DNA from 4 places in the Streptomyces sp. NPDC043861 genome. Region 1 is predicted to be linked to each of the others. Evidence: riboswitches for the same ligand, from Rfam matches in the RefSeq annotation. Region 1 holds a riboswitch; each other region holds the start of a gene.
What was found. Region 1 has a riboswitch for cyclic di-AMP ahead of AC068D_RS13010 (transglycosylase family protein). Riboswitches for the same ligand answer to the same signal wherever they lie in the genome.

Region 1 (5,349 bases):
GATCTCCTCGATGCGCAGCAGCTGGTTGTACTTGGCGACGCGCTCGGAGCGGGCCGGGGCACCGGTCTTGATCTGGCCGCAGTTGGTGGCGACGGCCAGGTCGGCGATGGTGACGTCCTCGGTCTCGCCGGAGCGGTGGGACATCATGCACTTGAAGCCACTGCGCTGGGCCAGCTCGACGGCGTCCAGGGTCTCCGTCAGGGAACCGATCTGGTTGACCTTGACGAGCAGGGCGTTGGCGGCGCCGTCCTCGATACCGCGGGCGAGACGCTCCGGGTTGGTGACGAACAGGTCGTCGCCGACCAGCTGCACCTTGGCGCCGAGCTTGTCGGTGATGACCTTCCAGCCGGCCCAGTCGTCCTCGAACAGCGGGTCCTCGATGGAGACGAGCGGGTACGCGGAGACGAGCTCCCCGTAGTACTCGGTCATCTCGGCGGCGGAGCGCTCCTTGCCCTCGAAGAGGTACTTGCCGTCCTTGTAGAACTCGGAGGCGGCCACGTCGAGCGCGAGGGCGATGTCCTTGCCCGGCGCGTAACCGGCCTGCTTGATGGCCTCGAGGATCAGGTCGAGGGCCTCGCGGTTGGAGTCCAGGTTCGGGGCGAAGCCGCCCTCGTCGCCGAGGCCGGTGGACAGGCCGCGCTCCTTCAGGACCTTCTTGAGCGTGTGGTACACCTCGGTGCCCCAGCGGAGCGCCTCGGAGAAGGACTCCGCACCGATCGGCGCGATCATGAACTCCTGGATGTCCACGTTGGAGTCGGCGTGCGAGCCGCCGTTCAGGATGTTCATCATCGGCACCGGCAGCAGGTGCGCGTTCGGGCCGCCCAGGTAGCGGAAGAGCGGGAGGTCGGAGGCCTCGGAAGCGGCGTGGGCGACGGCCAGGGAGACACCGAGGATGGCGTTGGCACCGAGGGACGCCTTGTTGTCGGTGGCGTCCAGATCGAACATCGCCTGGTCGATCAGACGCTGCTCGGTGGCGTCGTAACCGACGAGCTCCGGGCCGATCTGCTCGATGACGGCGAGGACGGCCTTCTCGACGCCCTTGCCCTGGTAGCGGTTCTGGTCTCCGTCACGGAGCTCAATGGCCTCGAACGCACCGGTGGAGGCACCGGAGGGAACGGCAGCACGGCCGGTGCTGCCGTCGTCGAGGCCAACCTCGACCTCGACCGTGGGGTTGCCTCGGGAGTCCAGGATTTCCCGGGCTACGACGACGTCGATGGACGGCACGAGCATCTCCTTCTGGGATGTGACGCTAAGAGTGACGCAAGCGGAGCAGGGTCAGCGCAGGGTCGCCCTGGCCTTGCGACATGAGCCTAACCGGCTCCGGAGCCTCGGCCAGCCGGTGCCCGCCCCGTGGGACGAAAAAGGGAATGAAACAGACAGAAACCCCGGCCTGGGGGCGCCTCCCTTCCCCCGCAGGGCTGCGGGGGAACGTACGGGAAGGCGCGCCTGGCCGGGGAGAGCTGGGGGACGGGGTGCGTCGCCCGGTGGTCCGCCGGGTCCACCGGGCGACGGGATCCCCTGGGGACGACGGTGTCCCCTGATTCCGGGGCGGGGAGTCCCCGCTGTGCGGGGGCCCCGGAGCCTGGTGGGGTCAGCTCAGGTGGAGGAGCTGCCCGGGGTGGATGACATCGGCGTCGTCGATGATCTCCTTGTTCAGCTCGAAGAGCTTCTCCCAGCCGCCCTTGACCTTCTTCTCCTCAGCGATCTTGCTGAGGGTGTCGCCGGCCTTGACCTTGTACTCGCCGTCGCCCTTCTTGACCGGGGCGGCGGGGCGCTCGGAGCGGGTGGTCGGGACCTCGGCACGCTTCGGGGCGGGCGCCTTGGCCTTGGGCTTGGCGGGCTTCGGGGCGGGGGCCTCGGCGGCACCGCCGTCGAACGAGGCGTTGGACAGACCCACGCCGCAGTGCGGCCATGCACCCTTGCCCTGGCCGGCCAGGACCTTCTCGGCGATCTGGATCTGCTGGGCCTTGGAGGCCTGGTCGGCGGTGGAGGCGAACGCCGTGCCTCCGTACGCGGCCCAGGTGGAGGCCGAGAACTGCAGACCGCCGTAGTAGCCGTTGCCGGTGTTGATGGACCAGTTGCCACCGGACTCGCACTGGGCGACGGCGTCCCACTCGGAAGCGGTCGCGGCGGACGCGGTGCCGGAGGCCATGAGCGGCGCGGCGATGGCAGCACCGGTGACGCCCGCGAGTGCGGCGACGCGGGTGGTGCGGTGGAACGCGGTCGGACGGCGGTGCTTGCCCTTGCCGGAAAGCAGCATGGAGTCATCCCCTCACCGACGCCTGCGAGGTGAGCTGTCGGGTTCGGGCCGATGGGGTGTCCCCGGTTCCGTCAGGAACTCGGGAACGATTTGCCCGGCCGCGCGAGTTGCGCGCGGCTTCACCCCAAGCCGTGCCCTCCCTCATCGGGCGGGTACGGCACCTACCTTGGGTCCCCCGCTCCTGCCTACGGCGCATGACGCGACGACTGTTCCCCCCGACCGACGGCAGGATTCGGCGTGACGGTCGACGGGGCCCGCGATGGCGAGCGGTCAGACCGTAAACACACGTCTCCCCGATGTTCAAAGATGAACATCGGGGAGAAATCACCCATAACCACCAAGGACGGATGTCCGTTTTCGCAGGTGAGGGACGGGATGGCCCTACTTGGCAGGCATCCGGGGTCAGTTGACCGGAAGAGACTCATGTCTCACTTGCACAGAAGCGGACATAAGCACCCCAACTACTCCTTCAACTGACCCTCATCCAGGTTCAGATCGAGGCTCTGGCCAGGGAGGATGAGGTCGGCGTCGGATCCGACGACCTCCTCATTCGCCTCGTAGAGCGCGGGCCAGCCGCCCGGCACCTCGTTCGCGTCGGCGATCGCCGAGAGGTTGTCACCGGGGCGGACGGTGTACTCATCCGTCGCCTCGGCGGCATCTCGTGCCGATCCGTCACCTCGTGAGGCGTGGCGACCTGATTCACGCTCATTGCCCGAATTGCCCGCCTCGTCCTCCTCGGGGGCCGGGGCGCCACGATGCTTCCCGGAACCGTTGTCCGCGTCGGCGTCCGTGTCGGTGTCGCTGCTCACATCCTCGGCGGGGCCGGTGGACCCGGACGCACTCGGCTCGTCCTCCACTCCCCCGGCCGGCTCCGCGGCCTCGGGCGACGTCGTGGAGTCGCCGGAGGGCTCCCCGGACGGCTGCGGCGACTCGGGCGCGGCCGAGTCCGAAGGCTCCGTCGTGACGGCGTCCCTGCCGTCACCGAAGGAGGGCGGGTCCACTGTGTCGGTGTCGTCCTCGGAGCCGAGCGTGCTGCCCGTCGCGCCGGCGGTCGCACCCGGGTCGACATCGGCCTTGACCCCGCCGGTCGTCAGCCCGGTGATCGCGGCGCAGCTCGCCCACGCCGAGGGGCCCTTGGCGGCGAGTACCTTCTCCGCGACCGCGATCTGCTGCGAGCGGCTGGCGAGATCCGGGCGCGGGGCGTACGCCGTACCGCCGAATTCCTCCCAGTCCGCCTGGGAGAGCTGCAATCCGCCGTAGTAGCCGTTTCCGAGATCGGCACTCCACATACCGCCGCTCTCGCAGTCCGCGACCCGGTTCCAGGTGGCGGTGTCTGCGGCCGAAGCGGAACCCGCACCGAGCAGCGGGATCGCGATGGCCGATCCGGTCACCCCCGCAGCGACGATGAGGGCGGGAGCCTGACGGGGGCGGCGGTGCCGACCGTTCCCGGAGAGCATGCAGTGGCCTTTCGTGCGACGACGCGGAACTGGAGGGTCCCGAGTTGACGGTGAACGTAGCCGCATTCGAACGCGAGTCACAAGTCGATGCAGCGGAGATCACGTGAAAGTCACAGTTCTGATGGAGCGTCAGAAACTCTGGGGTGTGAACTCAACGGGCAGAGTGCGCAATCCACGCATAATGAGCCCCCCACGCCACCGCAAATCGGAAGGATCCGTCGCAAGTCGCAAGTCGGGCAGACGGGTCAGCAGAGTCGCCAGTGCGGTCTGCCCCTCCAGCCTGGCGAGCGGTGCCCCGAGGCAGTAATGGATGCCGTGCCCGTACCCGAGGTGCTGGTTGTCCCGTCGGGAGAGGTCGAGCACATCCGGGTCGAGGAATCTGTCCGGGTCCCGGTCGGCCGCGGCGAGCACGACGAGGACGGGGTCGCCGACCGCGATGTCCTGCCCGCCGAGGGTCAGCGGTTCGGTGGCGAACCGCCAGGTGGCGAGCTCCACGGGCCCGTCGAAGCGGAGGAGTTCCTCGACGCCGGTGGCCAGCAGAGCGGTCTCCCCGGCGGCGATGGACGCCTGGAGGCGCGCGCGCTGCTCGGGGTGGCGCAGCAGTGCGTACACACCGTTGCCGATGAGGTTGACCGTCGTCTCGAAACCCGCGAAGAGAAGGATGAAGGCCATGGCCGCGGCCTCGTTCTCGGTCAGGTGCTCGCCATGGTCCGAGGCCTTGATGAGCCCCGAGATGAGGTCGTCACCGGCGTTCTCGCGCTTGCGGTGGATCAGCTCGGCGAGATAGCCCCGCATCTTCTTCACCGAGCGCGCCACTCCCCCGCGCGGCCCCCCTCCGTGACGGATCATCATCCCGGCCCAGTCCCGGAAGTCGTCCTGGTCCTCGCGCGGGACGCCGAGCATGTCGCAGATGGCGTAGATGGGGAGCGGGAACGCGAATTCATGGATGAGGTCGGCGCTCCCCCTGTCCGCGAAGCCGTCGATGAGCCGGTCCGTCAGCTCCTGCACGCGCGGGGCGAATTCGGCCACCCTGCGCGGGGTGAACGCCTTCGAGACCAGTCTGCGCAGCCGGGTGTGGTCGGGCGGGTCGATGTTCAGCAGATGCGTCATCAGCTCCGCCTTGCGCTCCCCCGGGATGCCCGTCTTCCCCTTCGCGTGCGCCGGCTCGTCGTGGTGTGCGGGATTCTTGCTGAGCCGCTGGTCCGCGAGTGCCTGTCGCGCATCGCCGTACCGGGTGACCAGCCAGGCCTCGACCCCGCTGGGGAGCCGGGTGCGGTGCACGGGGGCGTGCTCGCGGAGCCAGGCGTAGGCGGGGTAGGGATCGGTGGCGAACTCCCAGGTGAAGAGCTCGGGGGCGTCGGGGACGGCGGGCGGCTGGTCGTGCATGCGTCGACGGTAGCGCCCGGCCCGTCGGCCCACTCGTTCGGCGGACCTCTCCGCATTCCCCCTGGGTAGGCTGACCGTACGCGCCAGACTCCGTCGCATGGGAGCGCTGATGAGTGCCGCAGCCGAAGACCGGCGGGAAGAACCGGACGACCGGGAGGAGCCTTACGTGTTCCCGGTGCCGCCCGCCGGTGGGTGGACGGCGGACGACCTCGACCGGATCAAGGGTCTCCCGCCGCACACCGAGCT
Region 2 (5,349 bases), on a different contig from region 1:
CGCCGGAGCCGTGTGACCGCCGGGCAGGGCGATGCGCTGCTGCGGCTGTGGCCCACCTGGGGGCTGGACATCGACGGGATGCGGAAGCTCGATCTCGGCGAGATGTTCGAGGGGCTGCCCGTCGTCCTGGAGATCGGCTTCGGGATGGGCGAGGCGACCGCGCAGATGGCGGCCGCCAATCCCGGCACGGGCATCCTCGCCGTCGACGTGCACACCCCGGGCCAGGGCAATCTTCTCGGGCTCGCGGACCGTTCGGGTCTGACCAATGTCCGTGTGGCCAACGGTGACGCGATCATCCTGCTCCGCGAAATGCTCGTACCCGACGCGCTCGACGGACTCCGGGTCTACTTCCCGGACCCGTGGCCCAAGAAGCGCCACCACAAGCGCCGGCTGATCCAGCCGGAGTTCCTCACGCTCGCCGCGAGCCGGATGAAGCCCGGCGCGGTGCTGCACTGCGCGACCGACTGGGAGCCGTACGCCGAGCAGATGCTCGAGGTTCTCTCGGCGCACCCCGACTTCGAGAACACCCAGGAGGACGGCGGCTATGCGCCCCGGCCCGCCTTCCGTCCGCTCACCCGGTTCGAGGGCCAGGGCCTCGACAAGGGGCATGTCGTGCACGATCTGCTGTTCCGCCGCAGCGGCCGATAGCCCGTGACGCCGTCGCGCGCTGTCGGTGTCCCTCGTTAGGGTCGTCGGGTGTCCGACTGGTCCCCGCAGCAGCATCCGACAGCGCCGCATCCCGCCGTACCGGCGTGCGGCGAACAGCCGCTGTTCGACGCGGTGCCGGAGCGTGCGCGCTGGCGCTACAAACCTCGCCGCGCCTTCTGGCGCGGCAGGGCACTGCGCGCCTGGACCGTGATCACCCTGCTCGCGCTCTCGGGACTGGTCATCCTCGCGCTGGTGCGCGAACAGACCGGTACCGAGGGTCTTCTGGTGGGCCTCGGCCTGGCGCTGCTGCCCGTGCCGCTGCTGATGGCAGCGTTCCGGTGGCTGGACCGCGTCGAGCCGGGCCCCTGGCGGAATCTCCTGTTCGCCTTCGCCTGGGGGGCCTGCGCCGCCGCGCTCGTCGCGATCATCGCCAATTCGTTCGCGACCCAGTGGATAGCCACCGCAACGGCGGATCCCACCTCTGCGGACACGATCGGCGCGACCATCGTGGCGCCGCTCGTCGAGGAGAGCGCGAAGGCGGCCGCCATCCTGCTCATCTTCGTCTTCCGGAAGCGGGATTTCACCGGCGTCGTCGACGGCGTCGTCGTGGCCGGCTTCACCGCCACCGGCTTCGCCTTCACCGAGAACATCCTCTACCTCGGCAATGCGTTCGGTGAGGACCAGGAGTTCGGCCGCTCGGGCTTCGCATCCGTCACCGCGGCGACCTTCTTCGTGCGGATCGTGATGTCGCCGTTCGCGCACCCGCTCTTCACCGTGCTGACGGGCATCGGCTTCGGTCTCGCGGCGCTCACCGCCCGGCGGAGGAAGTTCCGCAGGACCGCGCTGCCGTTGCTGGGCCTCGCCCTCGCGATGGGCATGCACGCGCTGTGGAACGGCTCGGGCGTGTTCGGCCCCTGGGGGTTCTACGCCGTGTACGCGCTGTTCATGGTGCCGGCCTTCGCGCTGTTGACCTGGCTGGCGATCTGGACCCGGCAGCGGGAGCTGCGCACGGTCGAGGCACAGCTCCCCGCGTACGCGGCGGCGGGCTGGCTCTCCCCCACCGAGCCGCTCGCCCTCTCCTCGATGCGGGCGCGCACGATGGCCCGCGACATGGCGGGCCGCACGCACGGCCATGCGGCCGCACGGACGGTATCCGAGTACGAGGCCTTCGCGACCTCCCTGGCCTTCCTGCGCCACCGTGCCCACCGCGGCACCGCGGGCCCGGACTTCGTGGCACGCGAGCAGGAGCTGCTCCACCATCTCTGGCAGCGCAAGCACGTCGCGTCCCCGGCACTGGCCTACGCTGCCCAGGCGACGGGCCGGGCACGGACGCCGCCGCCCTATCTGGACTACGACGGGTACAACCCGTACCGGGCGTAGCCGGCCTGTCGGGAAGGGCCGCCCACGCGGAGCATGGGCGACCGACGACAACGCGGCGAGCGTGCGTACCGGGGCACGCACGCCCGGCAGGATTCAAACGGGAGGCCCCAGGGCCCTGCCCTTAGCAGCGGGACGTGTGCACCCGCCGGGGTCGTGCGAGGAAGCGGCGTCAGACGCTGAGGCCCTTGTCCCGCAGCCACGCCGCCGGGTCCACCCCGGCGCCGCCCGGCGTGTGCACCTCGAGGTGCAGATGCGGGCCGGTGACATTGCCCGTGGCGCCCACACGCCCGATCGTCTCGCCCGTGGCGACCTGCTGGCCTGCGCCGACGGTCATCGAGGACAGATGGCAGTACCAGACCTCGGTGCCGTCCTCCAGTTCCAGCACGATGCGGTAGCCGTACGAGCCCGACCAGCCCGCCGACTTGACGGTTCCGCCGTGCACGGCCTTGGCGGGCGTACCGGTCGGGGCCGCGAAGTCGAGGCCGGTGTGATAGCCGGAGGACCACATGGAGCCCGACTCACCGTAGGTCGACGTGAGCGTGTACGAGGACGTCGGCAGGGAGTAGCTCGCGGCGAGTTTGGCGAGCCGCTCGGCCTCGGCCTTGCGTGCCGCCTCCTCCTCCGCCTTCTTCTTCGCCTCGGCGGCCTCCGCCTCGGCTGCCGTCTGCTGCTTCGTCGCCTCCGCCGCGGCCTGCTCGGCAGCGGCCTTCTCCGCGGCGGCCTTCGCCTCGGCCTCGGCCTCGGCCTGCTGCTGCTCGGCCTGCTGGAGAATGCGTGCGCGCAGCGCCTCACCCGAGCCGCCGCCCTGCTGGGTGCCGGTTGCGGACGCCGTGTCGGCGACGGACATGGCCGTGAGCGGGGCCTCGTTCCGCTCCTCGCCCTGCTCGTCGGAGTCGTCAGAGATCAGGGAACCCACACCCGGCAGCGACTTGGCGTCCGGGAGGTTGTCCGTGATGGTGTCCGGCAGGGAGATCGAGACCGCCGGCTTGTCCTGCGCGGTGGCCATGCCACCCGCACCCACCGCAGCGATGACACCGACTCCGAGGACGGTGGAGCTACGGGCGAGTCCATTGCGCTGCTTGACGACGCGGTGCCTGCCACGGACCGGGCGGACGGTCTCCTCGGTCGGGTTCCACTCCTCCGTCCCGGCGGCCGGGGCCCACTCTGCGGTGGGGACCCACTCGGTGGTGGGCGGCTCTTGGAGGGCAGGCTCGTTGGACGCCACGGAGGCGTGCTCCTTTCCTTCCTTCTCGCCTACCGGGTTAGCTGACGGGTTCGGAGCAGGAAGGTCTCCTACGAGCACCGCGAAGTGCCCGATTCACCCCAAAAGGTGGTTCCCCGGTTCCCTTACGGGATTCGGCGCGTGCGCACGGAGCCGTCTCTTGCGACGGCTGGGACGACCGCGCTGCGTTATCGAACGTTAATAGACACGGGGGGCCTATTCCAAGCTGTTCCGGTTGATCGTTTGACGCTTCGGGTGCGAACTTTCCACCCAGAACATGAAGAAATCGGGCGAGTTGACTCCCTCTCACCCGAGACTCCGCTCCTGACTGTTCGTCAGATGTTATGCGGAGGGCTGCCCTTCGGTCACGCTCCGTCGCGGCGGCCTGAACAGGAGCACCACCGGCATCACACGACGTCGCTCAGGGCGCGGACAGCAGCGAGCCGCTCAGGGCACCACCGGCATCACACGACGCTGCTCGGGCTGCCGCGCCCCGGGTCTGCTGACGGCCAGCAGGGCCATGTCGTCCGTCGTTCCGCCGCCCGTGTGACGCCGCACGTCGTCGATGACCGAGTCCAGCAGTTCGTCGGGGCCGGGGAAGATACGGCCGCCCATTCGTACGCGCACGTCGTAGAAGGCGCCGTGGGCGTCGCGCGCCTCGGACAGTCCGTCGGTGTAGAGCAGCAGGGTCGCCCCGGGCGGGAACGGCACCTCGTCCACGACGTCCGTCCAGTGACCGAGATCGCCCATACCCAGCGGCAGCGCGTGCCTGCTGGGCTCCAGCAGGGCCAGGGAACCGTCCGCATGCAGCACGAGCGGCGGCGGATGGCCGCGGTTGACCACGCGGACCTGTCCGTTCCCGGGCGGGATCTCGGCGAGCACGGCGGTGGTGAACCCCTCGACGGCATCCAGGCCGTGGGCACCCTCTCGGGCGAGTGCCTGCTCCAGCCGCTGCGCGACCCGCTCCAGCGAGGGCTCCTGTTCCGCCGCTTCCCGGAACGCCCCGAGCAGCACGGCCACCGTCTCGACCGCGTCCAGCCCCTTCCCCCGCACGTCCCCGACCACCAGACGCACGCCGTACGGGGTGTCCTGCACGGCGAAGAGGTCACCGCCGATGAAGGCGTCCTCCTGCGCCGCCTCGTAACGGGCGGCGATGTGCAGCCCGCCGATGCGCTCTCTGGGCGTGGGGAGCACGGCCCGCTGGGCGGCCTCCGCGATCACACGTGCGGATGCCAGGCGCTGGCCGCTTCGGCGCAGGACATGGTTGATGTAGAGAGCGAGACCGGAGACCGTGAACACGGTCAGCGTCTCGGTCGTCGCCGGCACCTGGCTCAGGGTGCCGTTGTAGACGTGCAGCCCGATCACGACGGCGACGCTGGCGACGGCGGCGACCAGAGTGCCGCGCCAGGAGAAGAACGGGGCGGCGAGCAACGGTGCGGCGGCGAAGAGCGGCGATGCCCGGTACGACTCCGGGGTCACCAGATCGAAGACGACCCCGATGGCGATCACCAGCCAGGGCAGCAGCAGGACCAGCCGCCGGCCGCCGTTGCGCCGTTGCCGCCCGCCGTCGCCCTCTGTCTGCGCCACCAGTGGTCTCCTGCCCGGTCCACCCACCGCTGCGGACGGTACCGCGCCCCATCCAGGCTGGCCGGAGCCGCGCCGCGCGGCTCATCGCCGTCGGCCAACCGGGCTATCCCACGAGAGTACGTCCTGCCGTTCCGGTTCCGGGGACACCAGGGGGCCCTCCTGGTGACCCTGCGGCCGGGGCGGCGAGCAGCGGTGCGGCGGCGAACCCGGTCGTCACCGGGTGCCGGCCTCCGCAGCCGGCCGTTGCTGCCGCGCGGGCGGTCGCGCCTCGATCGCCGCCGAGCGGTTGACAGCCACGCCTCAGTCGTCGCTGAGGTGGCGCTCCGCGTACACCTTCATCGCATCGCGCACGAAGACCGCCGTGCCCTCCCCGTGCCGGTCGTAGTTCTCGGTGAAGCGCGGGTCGGCGACGTACATCTCGCCGAGCCCGATGACGTACGACCTCGTCGGCGCGACCGTCACCGACAGCCACTCGATCTGCCGCTGCGCAATGGCCTGCGCCTCGTCGCTGT
Region 3 (5,349 bases), on a different contig from region 1:
GTGGCCTTCGGGCGAGAGGTGGAGCCGGTCGCCGTCCCAGGCGCGCCTGTCCTGGACGGACTTGAGCGACCACAGGTCGAGGACCGGGCAACCGTGCCGGTCCGCGATGGCACGCACATGCGCGGTGTAGGTGGCGATCTTGCCGCGCAGATGACGGAGCACGGGGACGCCCCGGGTGTCGAAGCCGGTGGTCACCAGAACGGTACCGACGACGCCGGTGAGGTCGGCGACGGCGCGTTCGAAGCGCTCGGCGACGTCGTCGGGGTCGGTGCCGGGCCGGATGATGTCGTTTCCGCCGGCGCAGAACGTCACCAGGTCGGGGGCCAGTTCCTTCGCACGGGGGACCTGTTCCTCCACGATCTGGTCGAGGAGCCTGCCGCGCACGGCGAGATTGGCATAGCGGAATGTGTGCTCCGGTACGCGGTCATCGAGGAGCACCGCGAGGCGGTCCGCCCAGCCTACGAACTGCCCCTCGGGTCCGGGGTCTCCGACGCCCTCGGTGAAACTGTCACCGACCGCCGCGTACGACCCGAATACGCCATTCATCGTTGATCTCGAATCGTCTGCCACGTCACGACATCATTCACGGCATCAAGTGACCTACGCCACCGTAGGGAGGGGTTGACGTGGCGTGACATAGACCACCAGGTCAGTTTCTCGCAAAGTGGGAATAGGGCGGCACACAGAAGTCCGCCGCCCCTCCGTCAGGAAAGGGGCGGCGGACTTCACTGACGTTACGTCAGATTCAGATCGACACGCCGTGCCCTCGCAGGTAGGCGAGCGGGTCGATGTCCGAGCCGTAGCTCGGCGTCGTGCGGATCTCGAAGTGCAGGTGCGGGCCGGTGGAGTTGCCGGTGGAACCGGACAGACCGATCTGCTCACCGCCACGCACGCTCTGGCCGGCCGAGACCGAAAGGGAGGAGAGGTGCGCGTACTGCGAGTAGGTGCCGTCGCTGTGCTGGATGACGACCTGGTTGCCGTAGGCGCCGGCCCAGCCGGCCGAGACGACGGTGCCGGGGCCGACGGACTTGACCGAGGTGCCGATGGAGGCGATGAAGTCGAGACCCGTGTGGTAGCCGCTGGACCACATGGCACCGGGCGTCCGGTAGGAGGTGCTGATGCCACCGGTGACCGGAGCGGTGTAGCCCGTGACCTTGGCCTGTGCGGCGGGGGCGGCGGCAGGAGCCGCAGCGGGAGCGGCAGCGGGGCGCTCGGCGCTGCGTGCGGCGCGCTCGGCCGGGGCGGCCTGGCGCTCCTGCTTCGCCGGAGCCGCCGCCTTGTGCTCGACGGGAGCCTTCTTCTCGGCCGGCGCCTTGCGCTCGACGGGAGCCTTCTTCTCGGCCGGGGCGGCCTTGGCCCCGATCGTGAGCTTGAGACCCGGGTGGATCAGCGACGGGTTCTCACCGACGGCCTCACGGTTGTCGGCGTACAGCTTCTTCCAGCCGCCGTTGACGTCCTGCGCCACGGCGATCTTCGACAGATAGTCACCCGCCACGACCGTGTAGGTCGTGGGGACCTTCCCCGCCTTGGGCGCCTGAGGGGCAGCCTTCTGGGCGACGGAGGTGACGGAGGCGACATGCTCGGGGCTCACGGCGGGAGCCGACTTCTCCGCGGCGTGCGCACCGGTGGCGCCGATGAGCGGGAGTGCGATGACGGCGCCACCGGTGCCGGCGGCAGCGAATCCGCGCGTGAACGGGTTGGTCCTCGGACGGCGGTGCTTACCCTTTGCGGGCATGGCGAATTCCTCTCCGGCGCCTGCGAGGTGAGCTGTCGGGTTCGGGCTGGAGATGCCCGGCCGCGTATGCATCGCGACTTCACCCCTAGCCGTCCGGAACTCCCGGCCGGCGGACTTACCTGGGTCCCCCGCTCCTGCCACACGTGGATGGGTGCGATATTCCGGACGGCGGCAGGATTGGGCGATCCGACCGGATTGCGGCGACCGTAAGCGAGCCTTGGCGGGGGTACAAGCCACCTCAATCGCCCGACATTCACCCGCGCGATACCAACACGGATTTTCCGGTGACACTCCGTGGATTACGGATCTTCGATTTCCTTATGGACAAGGGGACTTGATTCCGGCGCACGACGACAGACCGTCACGAATATGATCCCGCTCACGGTACGGCGCCCATCTCCCTTGCAACCGGGGCGCGTTATGCGAAATCACCCAATACGGACAGATGCCTCATTAGTGTCAGATTGCGCCGTTGCTCCACTCAATGGACAACTTCGCCAGATCCCCCCTCCCCCCGCACGCCCTCGAGCCCGGGCGCCACGGCGCGACTGGATCACGACGGACGGCACCCCACCCGTGGAGCGCCAGCCCCGAAAGCCCGGCACCCGGCGAGGCTCCCCCGCCCGCACGACAGGAGGGGGAGCCGGCGGCCGGACGTCCGCGGCGCGTCGAGCACGCGACCGCGTTCGGCCTCCACGATCACCTGACCGGACCAGCCCATCACATCCACACAAAGTGGAACATTATCGAGCAGATTCCGTACTCGAGGGAGCGCTCATACAGGCATAGCCGAGATGATTGCCTGAGGAATCAATGTCGTATGGTCGGAGCGCGCCATCGTCGGCGAGCAGTGCCGACCGCAGACACGGAGGAGCCCCCGTGACGCAGCTGCCACAGGTCCCGTCGACCGAACCCGAGCTCTCCGGCGTGCGCAACTTCCGGGACGTGGGCGGGCTTCCGACCGTGGACGGGCGGCAGGTGCGGTACGGACGGCTCTTCCGCAGCGGTCACCTCGCGCACGCGACCGCGAGCGATGCCGCCTTCCTCGCCTCTCTCGGGCTCCACACGATCTTCGACTTCCGCAATGCCGCCGACCACAAGCTGGAGGGCCCGGACGTCGAGCTGCCCGGGGTGCGGAACCTGAACATTCCGCTCAGCGATCCGGCCGACGGCGCCGAGTTCTGGAGGATGGTGCGCGACGGCAACATCGACCAGCTGAGGTCGATCCTCGCCGACGGCAAGGCGGCCGGCCGGATGACGGCTTCCTACCGCATGATGATCAAGACGCGGACGGCCGAGCACAGCCGGGTGCTGCATGCACTGGCGGAGGACAGTGTTCCGGCGCTGATGCACTGCGCGGCGGGCAAGGACCGCGCGGGACTGTCGATCGCGGTCTCGCTGCTCGCGGTGGGGGTCGAGCGCGATGCCGTCGAGGCCGACTATCTGAAGTCGAACGACCCGCACCGACGCTACAAGGTGCGCCGCAGCGACACTTCCCCGGCCGGGATGTCGCCGGAGGTCATGGAGCTGCTCAGCCCGCTCTTCGACGCCCGCGCCGAGTATCTGACGGCGGCGTTCGAGACCATCGAGGAGACCTGGGGCACCACCGAGCGCTATCTCTCCGACGGGCTCAAGATCTCGCCCGGGACACGTGAGCAGCTGCGCGAACGGCTGCTGGACGGCTCCGTCTGAACCCCTTCCGGCCGTCGCGCAGCATGGTCACTTGCCGCCGACGGTGAACAGCAGGTAGAGGAAGGCCGCGAACAGATGGCCCGCGACCAGGTACGCGAACAGTCGCACGATCAGCCCGATCGGGAACTTCTGCTCCTGGTGCGCGTCCCGGCTGGATGACGGCTTCTCCGGCATGACGGATCTCCTCAGCTGTGCGGATGCGCGTGCGGGTCGGGGCTCTGCAACAGGGTGTGGACGAACAACAGCTCGACCCCCTGCCGGGTGGCCGAGGTGATCCGGTGCGGCGTGAGCGAGTCGAAGTGGGCGCTGTCCCCCGGTTCGAGCTCGTGCACGCTGTCGCCGAGGCCGAGCCGCAGCCTGCCTTCCAGCACGTGCAGCCACTCCTCGCCCGGATGCACCCGTACCAGGTCTCCCTGGGTGGCGTACGGCACATGCACCCGCAGGGCCTGCATGGCGCGGCCCCTCCCGCCCGCCTTTCGGTAGGCCCAGCCGTCGGCCGCGGCGGGCCCCATCCGCCCGCCCCGGACGACCGCGTCACGCTCCGGCGGCAGCTCACCGAGCAGTTCGGCGACCGTCGTACCGTAGGCCCGGGCCAGGGCGAGCAGCATGGGCAGCGAAGGCTGCCTGTTGCCGGTCTCCAGCCGGGACAGATGGGCGGGCGAGAGACCGGCGCGCTGGGCGGCGGCCTCAAGGGTGAGACCCCGGCGGCGGCGCAGCTCGCGGAGCCGGGGTGCGACATCGGGCAGCTCGTCCGCCGTCGGTGCATCGGTTCGCCCGGCAGACTGTCCGGCAGAAGGACTCATGCCCCCATTGGGCCAGGATCTTTCCTCTCGGGCAAATTTTTTGCCCGAGAGGCAAAGAGACTCAGTGGTCGCCCACTGCCTGCCGTACGAGCGTTTTTCCGAAGTCCCACATCAGCCCGCTGCCGGCGTGCGCATCGTCCATCACGGCGGTGAAGGCCTGGACGAACCGGTCGACCTCGCCCTCTCCGATGACCAGGGGCGGAATCAGTTTGATCACTTCCAGCCGGTCCCCGGAGACCTGGGTGAGGATGCGGTGCTTCTGCAGCAGCGGCACGACCACCATCTGCGCGAAGAGACCCTTGCGGGCGGCCTGCAGCATGGTCCAGTGGCTGCGCAGTCTCAGGGACGACGGCCTGCCGAACTCGATGCCGATCATCAGTCCCCGTCCACGGACCTCCTTCAGCAGCTCGTAGCGGTCCACGAGTGCGGCGAGCCGTGTCCGCAGCAGCTCCCCGGTGACCCGTGCATTCGCGACGATCCCGTCGTCCTCGATCACGGAGAGCACGGCCAGGCCCGCTGCCATGGCCTGGGCGTTCGACCCGAAACTGGCGGAGTGCACCAGCACCCGGTCCATCGACGAGTAGACCTTCTTGAAGATCCAGTCCTTGCCGAGGGTCGCGCCGACCGGCACATAGCCGCCCGAGAGTGTCTTCGCCACGCACACCAGGTCGGGCTCGACGTGTTCCTCGTGCTGATAGGCGTAGAAGTCACCGGTCCTGCCGAAGCCGGTCTGCACTTCGTCGACGATGAGCAGTGCCTTGTGCCGGTGCAGCAGTTCCTGGGCCGCGTACAGGAAACCGGGCGGTGTCTCGTGCACCCCCTTGCCCTGGATCGGCTCCACGACGAAGCCCGCCACATCGCCCCGCTTCAGCTCGCGCTCGAGCGCGGCGAGGTCCCCGAGCTCGATCGCGGTGTCCGGGAGCAGCGGGCCGAACCCGTCACGGAAGCCCGCCTCGCCGTTGACCGAGAGAGAACCCGTGGTCAGCCCGTGGAAGGCATGCGTGCAGAAGACGATCCGCGGCCTCCCGGTCGCGCAGCGGGCGAACTTCAGCGCCGTCTCGATCGCCTCCGTACCGCTGTTGCCGAAGAACACCCGGTCCAGGTGGGGACTGTGGGCCA
Region 4 (5,349 bases), on a different contig from region 1:
ACCTCCACCAGCGAATCCACGGTCGCGGCGGACACACCGTCCAGTGCCGAACGGGTCACCGCCCGTGCATAGTCCGGGGTCTGCAGGAGGCCGGGCACCACCGAGGTCTCGAGGGTGCGGGCGGAACTCGCCTGGGACTCCAGACTGATGAAGTCCCGGTACTGGGGCGGAATCACCCCGCGGTAGGCGTGCCACCAGCCCGTGCCGCCGCCTCCCGCCGACCCGGCGAGCGCCCCGAGTAGTTCGCGCAGCCGAGTGTCCGTGATCCCGTAGGCGTCGAGCAGCCGCATCACATCGGCCGGTTTCACCCCGCTCGCCGCGGTCTCTATCCGGCTCACCTTCGACTGATGCCATCCCACCAGCCGGGCAGCCTCCCGGCTGGTGAGGCCCGCGCCGAGCCGCAGCCCGCGCAACTCCTCACCGAGCTTGCGGCGGCGCACCACCGGACCCTGACGCACGCAGCCGCCTCCTTCCGGACTTCGGCGAGCCGCCCGGGGGACCGCGGCCACCGATGACGCAGCCACCCAGTGTGCGCCCAAATACGTTCTCGCGTAGCAGAGTTCACTGCTTTGAGCGACAGATATATGCATATCCGGGGGGATCGAGGGTTACGGGGTCATCAACGGTGGCAGTCTGAGGACCAGCGCAGTCCGGGGCCGCTCCGGCACATCACCGCTACGTGTCGCCACGTGTCGTCATCCGGCCTCGGTGGGAAAGGGACGGCCCGCCATGGCAGACCACCAGGAAGCATCCATCACTCTGCCGAGCGATCCCGCCTCGGTCTCCGCAGCGCGGAGATACATCTCCGGCGTTCTCGCCGAATGGGGCCTCCCGGGGGAGGTGGAAACGGCCGACACCGTGCGGCTCATCGTCTCCGAGCTCGCGACCAACGCCGTGCAGCACACTTTCGGGCAGTCGCCGACCTTCACCGTCGACGTCCGGCTCGAACGCGACGAGCACCTGAGTATCGGCGTCACCGACAGCCATCCGCGCCACCCGCAGCGGCTGCCCGCCGCGGTGCAGCAGGACAACGGCCGGGGCATGGTGATCATCCGATGGCTCACCGCCGAGCACGGCGGGCGGCTGTCGGTGATCCCCACTCCTGACGGTGGCAAGACCGTTCGTATCGCGCTGCCCTGGCCGCCGGTGCCCGCACCCGTCCAGAGCCCGGAATGACTGCACCGCGGCGACCGTGACGCCGGTTCGCGCCGTTGCACTACCCGGTGGCCTGTGCGAACCCGGCGCGCAGCAGGGCCAGCAGAGAGCGGGCTGCGGGACCGGACTCGTCGCCGCGGTGCGCCACGGAGATCGTGCGGCGGAACGCAGCGGGCTCGAGCGGCCGCACCCCGAGCGGCGTCGTCGCCGTTCTGGCCACCATCTCCGGTACGACCGCGACCCCGAGCCCCGCGCTGACCAGTGCGCAGACCAGCGCATACCCGGGCGACTCGCAGACCACGGCCGATGTCGCCCCCGCCCGCGCCAGCGCACCCTCCACACCCCTGCGGGGAGGGTGCGAGGGCGCACTGCTGATGAGAGGCCGGCCCGCGAGCTCATCGACCGGGAGCCGTCCCGAGCCGCCGGCCAGCAGCTGCCCCGGTGCAGTCACCAGCACCAACTCCTCGACCAGCAGGGGCTCCAGAAGGACACCCGCGGGCAACGGGTACGGTTCGCCCGGTTCGTACTCGTGCGTCAGGGCCAGGTCCACCTCGCCCGAGGCCACCGCGGCGACCCCGTACGGCGGTTCGTACTCGGCCACGGTCAGTTCCACATCCGGATGGGCCCGGCGGAACGAGCTCAGCACCGGCGGCAGGAGATGGACGCCGGCCGTGGTGAACGTGCCCACCCGGAGCCGGCCGCCGGACAGCCCGGCCAGCCGGGCCAGTTCATGTCGCGCGCGGTCCATCTCGTCCAGCACCCGCCGGGCATGCGCGGCGAGCACCTCACCGGCGGGCGTCAGCCGGGTTCCGCGATGATGGCGGACCAGCAGCGCCGCCCCCGCTTCGCGCTCCAGCTTGGTCAGCTGCTGGGAGAGCGCGGGAGGGGTGTAGCCGAGGCGGCCCGCGGCCCGGGTGATCGAACCGGCCTCGGCGACCGCCACCAGTGCCGCCAGCCGTGTCGGGTCGTACATCTGTGCCCCTTAAGCGTTCCTTCAGGCAGACCCAGGAGATTGCAAGTACACGCTAAGGGCTGTCGTGGTCCAGGGTGGGGTCATGGACGCACAGCTGATCGCCTTCGTCGGGGTCGCGGCGGGCATGGTCGCCATGCCGGGCGCAGATTTCACGGTCGTCGTACGCAATGCCCTGGCCTCCCGCTCCGACGGCGTCGCCGCCGCGCTCGGGGTGGCCGGAGGACTGGTCGTCCACACCGCGTTGGCCGTCGCAGGACTCGCGGCGCTGCTGGTCGCCGTGCCGGTCCTGTACCGGACGCTCCAGTTCGTGGGGGGTGCCTACGTCCTCTACCTGGGTGTACAGGCCCTGCGCAATGCTCTCCGGCCGAGGCCGGCGGCCGTAGGGGACGCCGAGCGCTTCGTGACCGGCACGGGAGCCGTGCGCAGTCTGCGCCAGGGCTTCCTCACCAATGTGCTCAATCCCAAGGCGCCGGTGCTCTTCCTCAGCCTGCTGCCGCAGTTCGTGCCGGACGATGCCGCGGTACTGCCGCGCACGCTGCTGCTGGCCGGCATCGTCGTGGCACTCGCACTCGTCTGGTTCCCACTGGTGGCGCTGCTCGTGGACCGGCTGGGACGGTGGCTTCGCCGGCCGCGGGCCGCTCGCACCGTCGAGGGCGTCAGCGGCGGGGCTCTCACCGCTCTCGGCCTGGCTCTGGTGATCGCTCCGGCGGCTCGCTGAGCCTCCGGCCGAGGACCAGGGGCAGCGCCCCCCACAGCAGGACGCAGACGAACAGGGTCGTCGCAGCGGCGGCGACCCCTTCGGGCGTGCCGTGCACGACATCGACGACCAGCAGTACCGCCGAGGTCAGGGCCAGGGCGAGCACCGCAAGGCCGATTCCCGCGAGCCGCGAGGAGACCGAGACGATCTCCCGTTTGGCGCCCCTGCGGAACAGTCCGCGGTGCACCGCCGCGGGTGCGGTGAACAGCGCTGCGGCCACCACGGCCAGCATCAGCGTCGTCACGTACGTGCCTCGCTGGAACGAGTCGAGGGACGGGAACCGGGCGGTGAAGGCGAGGGTCAGCAGAAACGCGAACAGGATCTGTACGCCGGTCTGGATGACCCGCAGCTCCTGCAGCAGCTCGGCGAAGTTGCGGTCCGCTCTTTCGAGCTCGGACTCGTCGCGCGAGGCACGGGGATCGTCGGCCATGTATGACGAATTGCCCGTGCCCCGCGGAACCTGTCACCTCACTGGGCCGTTTGCCCGTCCGTGCAGGTCAGCGCACGCGTCCATAGCGGACGCTCTTGGACCAGATCTTGCTCAGTTTGACGACGGAGCCGGTCTTGGGGGAGTGCCAGATCTTTCCGTGACCCGCGTAGATCCCGACGTGGTAGATGTTCCCGCGGTAGTGGAAGAACACCAGGTCGCCCACCTGGCGGGTGGATGCACGGATGTGCCGCGTGCGGTTGTACTGCGCCTGTGCCGTGCGCGGCAGGGCCTTGCCCGCCTTCTTGTACGAGTACAGGGTGAGCCCCGAGCAGTCGAAGCGGTGCGGGCCCGTGGCGCCGTACCGGTACGGGGCGCCCTTCTTGGAGGCGGCCACCTTGAGGGCCTTCGATGCGTGTGCGGTGGCGGCCTGGGCCTCCTGTGTGCCGCCCGGTACGAGCAGGGAGCCGCCGACGGCGGCGATGGTGAGAGCCGAAACGGCGCCCGTCCGGGAGAGCAGGGACGGACCGTGTGTCTGCGCAGTCATGCGCAACCCTTCGTCAGCCGCCTGTGAAGGATGACCTGTCGGGTTCGGGCCAACGAAGATGCCCGGCCGCGCAAGCGGCTTCACCCCAAGGCCCTGCCGTGTCGGCGGCCGGGCCGTACTGCGTGGGTCCTCCACTCCTGCCGAAGCACTGATGTCGACCAGGCATCCGGTGCGGCGGCAGGACTCGGCGTCCGCCCGGACCGCCCCGCCGCGGTGGCGGGGGCTTGTCGTCCCAGGGATCTTGACGCACGAACTGCCGGATTTCCGAGTCGAAACGGCGATTTGTGAGGCTCCTCACCACTGATCCATTCAGGTGGACGGACCCATTTGGCCGACGGACGAGGGAGGCGTGACGAGCGCTGGACCAGCAGCGGAACCTCTCATTCCGCCGAATGGCCCATCAGGTTGCGCAACTCGCACGGCACTTATGTCGAAGCCACGCCTACGCCGGTTGGCCGACACCCACTCGTACGCCTGCCCACCCCCGCAGCCGCGCCTCCGTCGCCGCTCTCCGGGCGCCGGTTCAACTGGTCGGCTCCGGAGGGACGATGATTCGCGCCGCCCTTCGCTCCCCGTCCAACACCCGCAGTGCGTGGGCAAGTGTGGGGGTGTGGAGCTCGCTCTCGCCGCGGGCGTGCATCAGTGCGAGCGCGTCCCGGAGGCCAACAGCGTGTGCGGCCAGTGCCTGTGCGGCGCGCAGGGCGGCATAGGTGTGTGCGGCGCCCCCGGCCGGGTTGATTCGTCCGAGCTGGTCGACGACTTCGAGATAGCGGTCGATGAACTCGCTTTCGGCGCGCGTCAGTGCGGGCAGCGGTGGCAGTTCCGGGAGCAGCACCGACGGCTCACCGGGCCGAGGGGGAAGCGGCGGACGTCCTGCGGCTCTTGATGATGTGGTCGACGAGGCCGTACTCCCTGGCTGCCGGCGCATCGAAGACGGTGTCGCGTTCGAAGGCGGAGGAGATCTGCTCCTCGCTTCTTCCGGTGTGCCGCGACAGCATCCTGGCCATCTCCTCGCGCAGTCGCAGCAACTCGCGTGCCTGGATGTCCAGATCGGTCGGCTGCCCCTCCACGGGCTCGGTCATCGCGGGCTGCCGGACGACGACCCTCGCTCCCGGCAGCGCCATGCGCTTGCCGGGAGTCCCCGCCGCGAGCAGCACGGCGGCCGTGGAGGCAGCCTGGCCCAGACATGTCGTCGCCACATCGCAGGTCACCACCTGCATCGTGTCGTAGACGGACATCATGGCGGTGATGGAGCCGCCCGGGGAGTTGATGTAGAGGCTGATGTCCTGGTCGGGGGCGGCGTGCTCGAGGTAGAGGAACTGGGCGATGACGTCGTTGGCCGAGGTCTCGTCGATGGGCGTGCCCAGGAACACGATCCGCTCCTCCATCAGCTTCGAGTAGGGGTCGAGCGTGCGAAGGCCGACGCTGGTGCGCTCGGTGAGCTCCGGCAGGACGTATCGGGCGTAAGGGCGGTTCATGGCGTACCTCTC

Region 2: linked by a shared signal. The riboswitch ahead of AC068D_RS07595 (M23 family metallopeptidase) and the one ahead of AC068D_RS13010 (transglycosylase family protein) in region 1 are both predicted to bind cyclic di-AMP.
Region 3: linked by a shared signal. The riboswitch ahead of AC068D_RS03405 (M23 family metallopeptidase) and the one ahead of AC068D_RS13010 (transglycosylase family protein) in region 1 are both predicted to bind cyclic di-AMP.
Region 4: linked by a shared signal. The riboswitch ahead of AC068D_RS29855 (C40 family peptidase) and the one ahead of AC068D_RS13010 (transglycosylase family protein) in region 1 are both predicted to bind cyclic di-AMP.

The regions. Positions count from the first base shown of each region.
Region 1 is NZ_JBWKDP010000004.1:482,230-487,578, reverse strand. Features, by position in the region: gene eno (phosphopyruvate hydratase) at 1-1,230, opposite strand, end outside; gene AC068D_RS13010 (transglycosylase family protein) at 1,592-2,260, opposite strand; cyclic di-AMP (ydaO/yuaA leader) riboswitch at 2,265-2,463, opposite strand; gene AC068D_RS13005 (transglycosylase family protein) at 2,722-3,717, opposite strand; gene AC068D_RS13000 (cytochrome P450 family protein) at 3,847-5,103, opposite strand; gene AC068D_RS12995 (Uma2 family endonuclease) at 5,201-5,349, shown strand, end outside.
Region 2 is NZ_JBWKDP010000003.1:19,886-25,234, forward strand. Features, by position in the region: gene trmB (tRNA (guanosine(46)-N7)-methyltransferase TrmB) at 1-648, shown strand, start outside; gene AC068D_RS07590 (PrsW family intramembrane metalloprotease) at 697-2,028, shown strand; gene AC068D_RS07595 (M23 family metallopeptidase) at 2,198-3,253, opposite strand; cyclic di-AMP (ydaO/yuaA leader) riboswitch at 3,265-3,400, opposite strand; gene AC068D_RS07600 (PP2C family protein-serine/threonine phosphatase) at 3,698-4,837, opposite strand; gene AC068D_RS07605 (MerR family transcriptional regulator) at 5,138-5,349, opposite strand, start outside.
Region 3 is NZ_JBWKDP010000001.1:816,724-822,072, reverse strand. Features, by position in the region: gene AC068D_RS03410 (SGNH/GDSL hydrolase family protein) at 1-570, opposite strand, end outside; gene AC068D_RS03405 (M23 family metallopeptidase) at 746-1,735, opposite strand; cyclic di-AMP (ydaO/yuaA leader) riboswitch at 1,738-1,901, opposite strand; gene AC068D_RS03400 (tyrosine-protein phosphatase) at 2,615-3,427, shown strand; gene AC068D_RS03395 (DUF6126 family protein) at 3,455-3,601, opposite strand; gene AC068D_RS03390 (helix-turn-helix domain-containing protein) at 3,613-4,230, opposite strand; gene AC068D_RS03385 (aspartate aminotransferase family protein) at 4,292-5,349, opposite strand, start outside.
Region 4 is NZ_JBWKDP010000016.1:88,583-93,931, reverse strand. Features, by position in the region: gene AC068D_RS29880 (helix-turn-helix domain-containing protein) at 1-458, opposite strand, end outside; gene AC068D_RS29875 (ATP-binding protein) at 730-1,176, shown strand; gene AC068D_RS29870 (LysR family transcriptional regulator) at 1,217-2,128, opposite strand; gene AC068D_RS29865 (LysE family translocator) at 2,211-2,846, shown strand; gene AC068D_RS29860 (DUF6328 family protein) at 2,800-3,315, opposite strand; gene AC068D_RS29855 (C40 family peptidase) at 3,383-3,859, opposite strand; cyclic di-AMP (ydaO/yuaA leader) riboswitch at 3,863-4,017, opposite strand; gene AC068D_RS29850 (hypothetical protein) at 4,383-4,694, opposite strand; gene AC068D_RS29845 (ATP-dependent Clp protease proteolytic subunit) at 4,702-5,337, opposite strand.